One region of the Iodobacter sp. CM08 genome, then DNA from elsewhere that is predicted to be linked to it. Evidence: riboswitches for the same ligand, from Rfam matches in the RefSeq annotation. Region 1 holds a riboswitch; the other holds the start of a gene.

Region 1 (5,775 bases):
CAAATAGGAAGCGATCTTCAACCTCTAAACCCACGTAATCTGCCATCACCCCTACAGCCTTACGATCATGCTTTTTATCCACCAGCACCGCCACGCGAACTTCTTTTGCGCCCTGCTCGCGACAGAATTCCAAGATAGCCGCTAAGGTATGGCCTTCATCCAAGATGTCGTCCACGATCACCACCACACGACCTTTCATGCTTTCTTGTGGTTTTACTTTCCAATCCAACATGCCGCCGCTGGTTTCTTTACGATAACGTGTGGCGTGCATATAAGACACTTCTAGGGGGAAGCGTAAGCGTGGCAATAAATGCCCTGACACAATCAGCCCACCATTCATCACGGTGTAAACAATCGGGTTGGCGTACTGTAAATCAGCCGTCATTGCCTCTGCCATGCGATCTAGCGCGGCTAATACTTCGGCCTCGCCGTGCAAGCAATCCGAATTGTCAATAATCGTTTGGGCTTCAGGGAGTTCTAGGGTCACGATGGTGTACCTTTTTATTCAAATGAAAAACGGATGGCGCTTTTTAATAAGTACTTGTGCAAAAGTTTTATGGCAAGGCGTCGAAGCCGCAGGCAGTACAATTAGTACGACAAGGCAAGACAACGATGCAAGAAAACTTTTGCCTATCTACTTAGGTGGCTTAGCAGTCAACAGATGCTCGCTAAATAGGACTAAGCCACTACGCCATCACTACAAATCTTTAATGCCCGGCGAAATCGCAAACCGTAAACAGAGAAATACCCTGCTCACGCACGATTTTTGAGCCGCCTAATTCTGGCAAATCAACAATCGCAGCCGCCTCAACAACGGTTGCGCCAAGGCGATCTAATAATTTAGCTGCAGCAACCATGGTGCCGCCAGTTGCCACTAAATCATCAATCAGCAATACGCGATCGCCTTTTTTGCAGGCATCGGTATGTATTTCAACCGTAGCAGAGCCGTATTCAAGCTCATATTCTTCCGCGACGGTCAAAAAAGGTAATTTACCTTTTTTACGCACTGGCACAAAGCCAAGGTTTAACTCATAAGCCACTACCGCGCCCAGAATAAATCCACGGGCATCTACGCCAGCCACCATATCTAAACCCATATCCATATAGCGATGGACAAAAATATCAACCAACACACGGAAGGTTTTTTTATCCTGCAATAGCGGCGTGATATCCCGAAACTGCACCCCCGCCTGTGGCCAATTTGGCACAGTGCGAATGCGGTCGCGAATATAATCTGCGTATGGTGGCTCTGCCTGCAATATGCTCATTATCTTCCCTTAACCAAATGCAGCAAATTTAACAATCCACAACGCGGTAATAATCAATACCGCAGGGCTTAAATCTTTATAACGACCAGCCAACACTTTAATTGCAGCGTAGCTAATAAAACCAAAGGCAATACCATCGGCAATAGAATACGTAAATGGCATACCCACGGCTGTAATCACTGCCGGAGCCGCTTCCGTAATATCGTCCCAATCAAGCTCTGCCAAACCACGCGCCATCAACACCGCCACATAGCAAAGCGCTGGGGCCGTTGCATAAGCAGGCACCGTGCCCGCCAATGGCGCCACAAACAATGCCGCCAAGAATAAAATGGCCACAACTAAGCTAGTCAGACCAGTACGCCCGCCTGCAGCCACACCAGCAGCGGATTCAACATAGGCCGTTACGCTGGATGTACCCAGTGCAGCCCCTACCATAATGGCAGAAGAATCAGCGAACAGCGCTTTCTTTAAACGTGGCAATTTGCCATCTTTATCTAAAAGGCCTGAGCGATGCGCAACACCCACCAAGGTGCCGGTTGTATCAAATAGATCTACAAAAAAGAAAATAAACACCACACCAATCAAACCGGCATTGAATGCGTTTTTAATATCCATTTGCATAAAGGTTGGTGCAATCGAAGGAGGCGGAGAAAACACGCCTTTAAACTCGGTTAAACCGAATAAAATCGATAATAGCGTTACACCCAGTACGCCAATGATGATGGCGCCTTTTACCTTACGGTATTCCAAGGCCACAATTAAAAAGAAACCAAACACGGCCAATAAAGTACTAGGCGCATGAATATCACCCAATTGCACCATTGTGACCGGTGATGCTGTAATCAGACCGGCACTTTTCAAACCAATAATGGCCAGAAACAGGCCCACACCGGCAGAGATCGCTAGTTTTAATGAGTGCGGAATCGCATTCACCAGCACTTCACGTAATTTAAACGAGGAAACCAGCACAAAAATCACGCCAGAAATAAACACCGCACCCAAGGCAGTTTGCCAAGGCACGCCCATGCCTTTTACCACGGCAAAGGTAAAGTAAGCGTTTAAACCCATACCTGGCGCCAGCGCGATTGGGTAATTAGCCAACAGCGCCATAACGGCGGTACCAAAAGCCGCAGCCAAACACGTCGCCACAAATACGGCATTAAAATCCATACCGGTTTGCGCCAAAATGGCCGGATTGACGAAAATAATATAGGCCATGGTTAAAAATGTCGTAAACCCAGCGATGACCTCGGTTTTAACATTAGTACCGTGTTCTTTTAATTTGAACAATGCTTCGAGCATGAGCCCATTTCCCCGTTAAAAAAAACAAATAAGTCGGCTTGTATTGCTTGTTATTCACGCACAATACTGACCGACTCACACACTATTAACCGCCAATGCCCAGCAATGCCAACAGCCCTAGCAAAGCAAAAACAGCAGCGGCAACAAAACGAACATAGCGCAAAATATGCATCCGCGCCGCAATCCACTTACCCACAAACACGGCAGGCACATCGGCAATCATCATGCCTAAGGTAGTGCCTGCAATCACCGCCCATAGTGGTTGGTATTTAAGAGCTAAGGCAACGGTAACAACCTGAGTTTTATCGCCGATTTCGGCCAGAAAGAACGCCACAGCGGTGGCCAAGAACGCACCATAGGGCTTGATTTGGGCTTCTTCTTCACCCATCTCATCGGGAATCAATGCCCAAACGGCAATGGCTAAGAAGCCTAAGCCAATCACCCAACGCAAAACAGCAGGCGACACTAAGCCCGCCACTTGCAGCCCAAGCCAGCCCGCAGCAAAGTGATTAAGTACAGTCGCAACAAAGATGCCCAGAATAATAGGCAAAGGGCGTCGAAAGCGCGCAGCCAAGATTAACGCGAGTAATTGCGTCTTATCGCCGATTTCGGCAATGGCTACTACACCAGTAGAAATAAGAAATGTATCAATCATTGAGTTGTGTTTCCGGGGCGGGCAGGATAGAGGTCGCGCAGCATTGCCCACCCCGGGAAATGCTGAACGAACCTCAGGTCTTGTCAAGTTGACCCATATTCTGCGTTCAGAATACAGCTCCAACCGAATACGCCATGGATCAAACAATCCAAGTATGTTGACGTATTCCCCGCAAACAGTTCTTTCAAACTCGCTGCAGGCGACTACTCCCCCGAAGACCAAAGCGCGGATTTTAACCACCAGTCATGCATGCTGCAATCCCAGATTACAAAAACCGTCCATACAAACTACTATTTACATGCCTCAAATGACCGTTTTAATGTGATTTAGCAGTGCGGCACACCCTGCCTCTACTTGATCTAATACCGCCTCAAACCCAGCAGCGCCGCCATAATAAGGATCTAACACCTCGCTTTGAGTGGGCGCTGGGGCAAAGGATAAAAATAATTTCACCCGCGACTGATATTCTGGCGGGCATTGCCGCTGTAAATCCCTTAAATGGCTATTATCCATCGCCAAAACCCAATCAAACTCCGCAAAATCACTTGGCTGCACGCTGCGAGCACGCAAAAAAGACAAATCAAAACCACGTTTTTTTGCATGGCTTTGTGCACGCCGATCTGGCGGCTCCCCAATGTGATAATCCTGCGTGCCGGCAGAATCCATTTCAATGGCATGACTTAGCCCCGCATCTTCCACCCATTGCCGCATAACCCCATCAGCAGTAGGGCTTCTACAGATGTTTCCGGTGCACACAAAAATCACCTTAACTTTTTTCATTAAAAATTAGCCAATTAAAATAAAAATACCGTTTTAAAAAAAATGATGACTGCCAATATAAGTTAACAACTTAGCACGCTCTATATGGCAGATATTTAGCCATATCAATGCGGCCCTGCACCGTCGGCATTCAAGATTAATTGATTGCTTTGGTGGCTTTTGCAAGAAAATATAGGCACCACCATCAAGCTGACACCACCAGTAATCAAGTCCGTCAGCAATACGAGCTTAACTTCTTAGTTTTAGACTTCATTACTCACCTGGCACTAATCATGCTCGTCATAAACCTAAAGAAAATCTCAAAACACGAATACATTTTTATCTAATAAATCAATACATTACACTTTAAATTATTTATTTATAGTGTTGTAGAAAAATTCAAAAAAACATCAATCACCATTTTATTCTGTAAATTTACGTCAGCTATAAGTAAATATTTACCTATATTCACCAGTAATCCACACAATACAATTGTAATTGTTAAATAAGAATTTATCGTTTTTTAACATAAATTTTGACAAGCATGACCTTTCCACATGAGAAATAACCCATAGAAACCCCCATTCGCTTTAAAGAAAATAAAAGACGACCTTAATCAGGTTTGCATTCTAGGACCTGCCCAATATACAGCCGTAAACAATGCCTTCGGCAATAACTACGCAATACACCTTATTAGTGCAATCGGCGGAAAATTAGAAATATCTTTCAGTCACTTCGATGCACCATCAGTACCTCCCCCACACATATTAATTTAGGGGCATTACTGAAAAGTAAAACGGCGCTCAAAGGCTCCGATAACTTTGATCATGGCGATTGCTTCAAAGACCCTAGGTTTCAAAAGCACTTAAGAAAATCTATCTATTTGTAGCTTCTTTATTTTTCCGCACCTTCTTTCTGGGTTTTCTCTATACGAAAGCCTGCCGATTAAACGCACAGATTGACTTAACTAAATTGTTGGCACGATGTCTTCTTTTACCCGCTCGCTATTACCGATTTCCTCCCGTCAGGCGCTGTTTTTTTGTTTGCTACTCGCCATGTTTGAACTACTGATTTACGTCGGCAGCGATATCGTAATGCCCGCCATGTTGTATGTGGTGGCAGACCTTAATGCACCCGTTAGCCACGTACCCATCGCCTTGAACGCTTATTTGCTAGGCGGTGTTGCCTTCCAATGGCTAATCGGCCCCTTGTCGGATCGTTTTGGCCGCCGCCCACTGTTATTGATTGGCGCAATTCTGTTTGCCGTGGCGTGCCTAATCACCCCCTTGGTGGGCGATATCTATGTATTTAATGTATTGCGCTTTATTCAGGGTATTGCACTGGGCTTTGTGGTGGTGGTGAGTTACCCCGCATTGCAAGAGTCTTTTGAGGAAACCGATGCGGTGCGGCTTATGGCGCTATTGGCCAATATCGCCTTGCTGTCGCCATTATTGGGCCCATTACTAGGCAGCATGCTACTAGAGCTTGTGACGTGGCGAACGCTGTTTGTTGGCGTGGGTGTGAGCGGCATCTTAGTCTTAATCGGGCTGTGGTTTTTTATGCCTGAAACCATCGGTGTTACGCGTACAGATGGCAGTCGGCTTGAGCCTGCACCGCTTAATCTGGCCAGCATTTTGGCAAGTTACCGTGAACTACTGGGCAATGCTCGCTTTATGCAAGGCAGCTTTGCGCTAGGGCTAATCAGCATCCCATTGATTGGCTGGATTGGCCTTGCACCTTTACTGCTGATGAATAATCTGGGGCTCAGTTCTATTGCCTACGGCCTGTGGC
Region 2 (5,775 bases), on a different contig from region 1:
GCATCGGCATGTGCTTTGATCACTTCAGCGCTCATTGCAGCGATGTCGTTTTCTTCTAGGCCGCCGTCGGCGATGATTTCGAATAATTCGGTGATTAGAGCGTGATTCATTGGGTAATCCTGATAAAAAAATGCGGTCAAACGCTAGCTTTAGTTGATGCTTACAACAGCTGCTTGAAATTAAGCCTAGGCACTAATTGGCCTTGGCGCTTTGCGGCCCAAAAAAAGTAGGGCTGCTATATGCGCTGGTGGCAGATGATAAAGGGATTTACCCGCCAGCGTTATCACTTATGTGTTTATTAATGCCGCTTAACTGAGTTTTGTGGTGCTTTAATAGGGGCTAAAGGCGTTTGAGCTACCCTCTAAACTATGTATTTGACCATTTCACGGCTCAGTTCTTAAATCTTTCAATCTCATTTGTAAAGCATATTAGGGCCAAGCTGATTGCGCTATGGCATACCTTATCCGCCACAATATCTGCTGCCGTTTCAATGGCTCCAATAATGGGGAGGGTAATAGAGGCATCAGCTATCCAGTGTGCCGACATCATTTTGAGTATTTCTTGTAGTGAGTCAAAAGCGTGATGGGCGCGTGGCGCTGCGTTGAGGGTGATGACGGGCTTATTGACCAGTGCGGGGGTATTTACTAGCCAATCTAGGGCATTTTTGAGTGCACCGCTCACACCGTGCGCATATTCTGGGCTGGCGATAATAAGGCCGTCGGCTTGGATGATTTGGTCTCTTAAATGGGCAATGATGGGGAACTCGTCGATACCTAAATCGGGGTTGAATGCGGGAATCAGCGCGAGCTGCTGATATAGCGTGATATTGATGTTTGCGGGGGCAAGCTGCTGCATGGCTCTTAGCAAGGCAGTATTGCGCGAAGCGGCTCGCAGGCTGCCGGATAGGGCGATCAGTTTGGTTTTTTGCATATTTATAATCAAGGTATCAACACCATAAATTATGCCTAAGTAGTGGCTTTGCTTGTGCACTTTAATGCGCCAGCAGCATGTTTAAACTATGCCCTTGCTAAAGACCATTCCATCTATAAATATAGCCCCAAGCCAAGCGCAAATACGCCATAGAGTAACCCTATGCAGCTGAGTTGTTTGCAGTTTACGTGCCCGCGCCTAAACATTTGCCATAGCAGCACAATGGCAATTGTGGTGACAATACCAGAGGCCAGTAGCGGGCCATCAAAGCGCCAAGGGGTGAAGAAAATACCCAGTGCGCTTGGAATAGTGGCCTGAATCATCATGGCGCCAGAGATATTGGCCAGTGCTAGCCGCTCCTTGCCTTGGCGTACCCAAATTAGGGTGTTCATGATTTCTGGTAGCTCGGTGGCAACGGGGCTGAGTAAGAGCGCTACTAAATGCGGGGATAAACCAAGTAGCGCGCCTAAGCTTTCTAATTGGGCGACAAAAACATGCGAGGCAAAAGCGATAACGGCCAGTGCTAAGGTTACTTGTAAAGCGGCCCAGCGCCAGTTATGACTATTGGGGCGTAGCTTGAGCGGCTCTAGCTCTTCTTCCTCCGCTGCGGTTTCGGCGCTATTAATCTCACGCCATACATAGACGGCGTAGGCGAGTAAAAAGATCAGCCCTAGATAAGGTTTATAGGCAAACGCCACTAAACCAAGGGCCACTTTAAATACAAAAATAGCTAAAAAAGCCAATTGATCTTGGCTAAGGCGCACTTGATCAACTTGAACTAAATAATCTTTGCGCGCTAATCGCTGCCGATTACGCCATAGCGCTAAGCCAACTACCGCATAGGCAATGGTGGCCAAAACCAAGGGGCCACCCATGGCTGCACCAACCCCGATTTCTTTTTGTTCGGGTGTGCTACCCAATACTACGGCGGTAAAAGTGACGGCGCTTTCTGGTAAGGCGGTGCCAAAAGCAGCTAAGACCGAGCCCACGGCAGTTGCGCCTAATTTCATATGTCGGCCACACCATTCAATGGCGTTAACGAAATAATCACAGGCTAAATAGATGGCAATGGCGGAGCAAAAAAACAGCAGTAGGGTAAGTAACATGCAAAATCACAATGCCGGGCAAGCAATTAAAACCAATGGCGCAACGATACGGCTTGCCCGGCAGGCAAACGCATCGAGGCCAAAGGTCTCGCTGGGTAATCCGCTATTCGCCGATTACTAATGACGCCATGCAGCAAGAGGCTGCAAGTTTGTTGACGTCACCTCCCTCGCTTTGCGCGAAAGATAGCTACTCCCCAATGACAGGAGGGCAAATTTTGGCAGAGAGGGTGAGGCTGAGCAAGGTGCTTGTTTACACTTTATAGCCTTGTGTCTTTTTACTATCGTGCAGTATATGGGATTGATGTGAGGGCGGTCATTACGGACTAAAGAGAATGAGTCTGTTTAATTGCTGTCTTTATACTGACTTATTTTTCTGTTTTTTTATGGGATTTAATTTATTTACTTGTTTTAATGTCATGGTAGCTTGAAATAATTTAGAAAGAATTATGCAAGTAGTGGCATCTCGCTTAAACTTTAAAGAAGCTAAATCTAGGAGCGATATTTCATGAGTATTAAGACTGAATCCATAGGTAGCATACCGCGGTCGGCCAAATTGCAACGCGCGTTAGTTTTGTACGAGCAGGGTGAGCTGAACGATGTTGAAATGGAGGTCTTTTACAATGAAGCCGTCAAAGATACGGTGATGAAGCTAGAGGCCATTGGCTCGCCTGTGCTGGGCGATGGCGAGCAGCGTAAAACCCATAGCTTTGCCACATACGGGGTTGAAGGCAATGAAAATATGGCCCCAGACGGTTTGTGTATTCCTTTTCATGACGGGCATATTCGCCAGCTGCCACGCTTAACCCGTGGACCTTTTCGTTTTGCTCGTTTTGCGCATGAAACCATTGGCTTGGCCCGTCAATATACGGATAAGCCTTTTAAGCAAGCCATTATCTCGGCCTCGGCATTGAGCCTGCTGTATCCCGCACAGGGGCTGGCTGATTATCCCCGCGATGAGTTTGTGGCTGATTTATTAGCAGAGCAGGAAAAAGAAATTCGCGGCTGCTTTGCCCAAGGCGCGAGTAAAGTGCAGCTCGATTTTACAGAAGGGCGGCTCTCGGTAAAGTTGGACCCAAGCGGACATATTCTGCGTAGCTTTATTGATATCAATAATATGCTGCTGGATCGGTTTAGCCCTAAAGAACGGCAAAAAATTGGCATTCATACCTGCGCAGGAAGCGATCATGATTCCACCCATAGCGCCGATGTGGATTACGCCGAATTATTGCCCAGCTTATTTGAAATCAAAGCAGGGTGTTTTTATATTGCCTTGGCTTGTGAGAAAGACCCTGAAAGGGTGCTGAAAATTATTCAGCAATATCGCAAACCCGATCAAGTCATTTTTGTGGGAGTGATCGACGTGATTGACCCGCAAATTGAAACGGCGCAGTTGGTCTGCGACAGAGTCTTGCAAGCGGCGCGGTATATACCGCACCCTTATCTGGCAACCACTGATGATTGCGGCTTTTCGCCTTTTTGCGATGACACTAGCACCAGCCGTGAAACTGCTTTCGCCAAAATTGCCGCCCGTATTGAAGGCACCGCACTTGCGGCAAGCCAGCTAGGCTACGCCTGAGATTATCGTGATTCTGCATAGCTATTCATTGTTTGATAAAGCCGGCTGCTTGCAGGATTGGAATACTGTTTTTGCCAAAGAGTTTGCCGCAGTTCATTTGTACTCGGGCATGAGTATTGATGTCATTCTTATCGAGTGCCAAGCTGCGGTTTTATCTTGTGATTTAGGCCCGTTTTATTACTCCAGTGCCTTGTTTTTGGTAGAAGGCGATGTGCAGCTAACAAGCCTTGGCCTGTTTGTGCGTATGGCTCACTTAAACCAAGTAGTGGTGCTGGATCAAGCCAGCTTATTACGCTCGGCTGCGATGCAAATGTCGAATACCATTGTGGCCGAGCGCGCCAATCAGGAAGAAGCCTTGCGGCGGGCTAAAAATGAAGCTGATGCCGCAAATCACGCAAAAAGTCAGTTTCTGGCTACCATGAGTCATGAAATTCGCACCCCACTTAACGGTATTTTGGGTATGGCGCAGCTGCTTTTGCTGGATGATCTAGATAAAGATGAGCGGCTAAGCTATGCGCAAATTATTTTAAAATCCGGCCAAAGCCTATTAACGCTACTTAATGATATTCTGGATTTATCTAAGGTAGAGGCGGGTAAATTTGAGCTTAATATGGCTTTGTTTGAGCCAGAAAAACTGATAGATGATGTGTTGTCTTTATTCTCTTACAGCCTTACACAAAAAAATATCAGCGTACGCCGCAGCTGGCGTAAGCCACTAGATAATCCGCGCTATCTGGGCGATGCACTACGTTTACGGCAAATGCTCGCTAATTTGCTGGGTAATGCGGTGAAATTTACAGAATCTGGCACGGTCACCGTAGAGGCTTATGAAAGCAGCCGCGAAAAAGACCACGCCATACTGATGTTTAAAGTTTATGACTCGGGTATTGGCCTTAGCCAAGAGCAGCAATCGGTGCTATTTCTGCCTTTTTCTCAGATTGACAATAGCAATACGCGTAAATACGGTGGCAGCGGGCTGGGGCTATCCATTGTGCGCGAGTTGGCTAGGTTAATGGAGGGTGAGGTAGGGCTGGAAAGCGAGCTTGGCAAGGGCTCCTGCTTTTGGTTTTGTATCCGTGTAGAGTTGGATTTTTCTGCACCTAGCCACGTGCCCGCTAAGGCACTGTATGCAAGCCCCGCTGCAAAGTGTGCACTGCCTATTTTGGTGGTCGACGATAACCCGCTTAATTTAACCGTTATCAAAACAATTTTATCTAAGTTGGGCTTTGCGCTGAAGCTGGCAGAGGATGGGCGCGAAGCGATTGCGCAGATTGCCGATGGCGCTAAGCTTGCCCTGATTTTTATGGATTGCCAGATGCCGGATATTGATGGCTTTGAAGCCACGCGGCAGATTCGCCAGCTAGAAATCACCATGCAACGCCCCCGCACTCCCATTATTGCCTTAAGCGCGGGTGTATTTGAGCAAGATCGCCAACAGTGCCTTGACGCAGGTATGGATGATTTTCTCGCTAAACCCATTAATATCGAGGCCCTGCAAGCCACGCTTAAAAAATGGTTGGCGGCATAATATCGCGCTATTTAAGGCCTGCATTGGTCTATGAATCCATTTTTGAATCAGTGCGGACTAATTCAGTTTGCTTTTTTTAGGTGATATTCGCATTTGCACTCTTCAGAATTTTGAATTCTGGCGTAATCGACTGGCAGCGTGGTATAAGCTCAATGATCAAAATCTTACAGTACACATAATGAACTTGCGGGAATTGGCTCTGCTACTGAATTTATCGCCAACGACGGTAAGCCGCGCTTTAAATGGCTTTTCTGATGTCAGTGAAAAAACGCGGCTAAAAGTAGCTGCAGCGGCTGAGCGGCATGGGTATCGCCCCAATAGTACCGCCAGAAAACTGGCGCTGGGCCGCACCGATTGCGTTGGAATGATTTATCCACTGCAACCCAATGATTTAAATGACCCTGTTTTTCATGCCATTGTTGGCGGGATGACCGATCAGTTTAATGATGCGGGTATCGATCTGATGCTGATCTCAGCCGATAATCATAATGAGCTACAGACTTACCAGCGTATTACGGCAGGCCACAGGGTGGATGGGCTGATTGTGGCCCGCACCTGTGTATTTGATGAGCGATTACGCTATTTACAATCGTGCCAGTTTCCTTTTGTGGCGCATGGCCGTTCACAAATGGATA

What was found. Region 1 has a riboswitch for manganese ahead of R6242_RS21300 (TMEM165/GDT1 family protein). Riboswitches for the same ligand answer to the same signal wherever they lie in the genome.
Region 2: another riboswitch for manganese. It lies ahead of R6242_RS16860 (sodium:calcium antiporter); the one in region 1 lies ahead of R6242_RS21300 (TMEM165/GDT1 family protein).

The regions. Positions count from the first base shown of each region.
Region 1 covers NZ_JAWQUO010000063.1:6,902-12,676, forward strand. Annotated here, with positions in the region: gene R6242_RS21285 (hypoxanthine-guanine phosphoribosyltransferase) at 1-487, opposite strand, end outside; gene R6242_RS21290 (adenine phosphoribosyltransferase) at 708-1,268, opposite strand; gene R6242_RS21295 (NCS2 family permease) at 1,278-2,570, opposite strand; gene R6242_RS21300 (TMEM165/GDT1 family protein) at 2,656-3,225, opposite strand; yybP-ykoY riboswitch at 3,312-3,442, opposite strand; gene R6242_RS21305 (low molecular weight protein-tyrosine-phosphatase) at 3,529-4,005, opposite strand; gene R6242_RS21310 (MFS transporter) at 4,968-5,775, shown strand, end outside.
Region 2 covers NZ_JAWQUO010000032.1:48,192-53,966, forward strand. Annotated here, with positions in the region: gene R6242_RS16850 (hypothetical protein) at 1-110, opposite strand, end outside; gene R6242_RS16855 (NADPH-dependent FMN reductase) at 391-930, opposite strand; gene R6242_RS16860 (sodium:calcium antiporter) at 1,044-2,036, opposite strand; yybP-ykoY riboswitch at 2,131-2,244, opposite strand; gene R6242_RS16865 (hypothetical protein) at 2,542-3,612, shown strand; gene R6242_RS16870 (ATP-binding protein) at 3,620-5,140, shown strand; gene R6242_RS16875 (substrate-binding domain-containing protein) at 5,319-5,775, shown strand, end outside.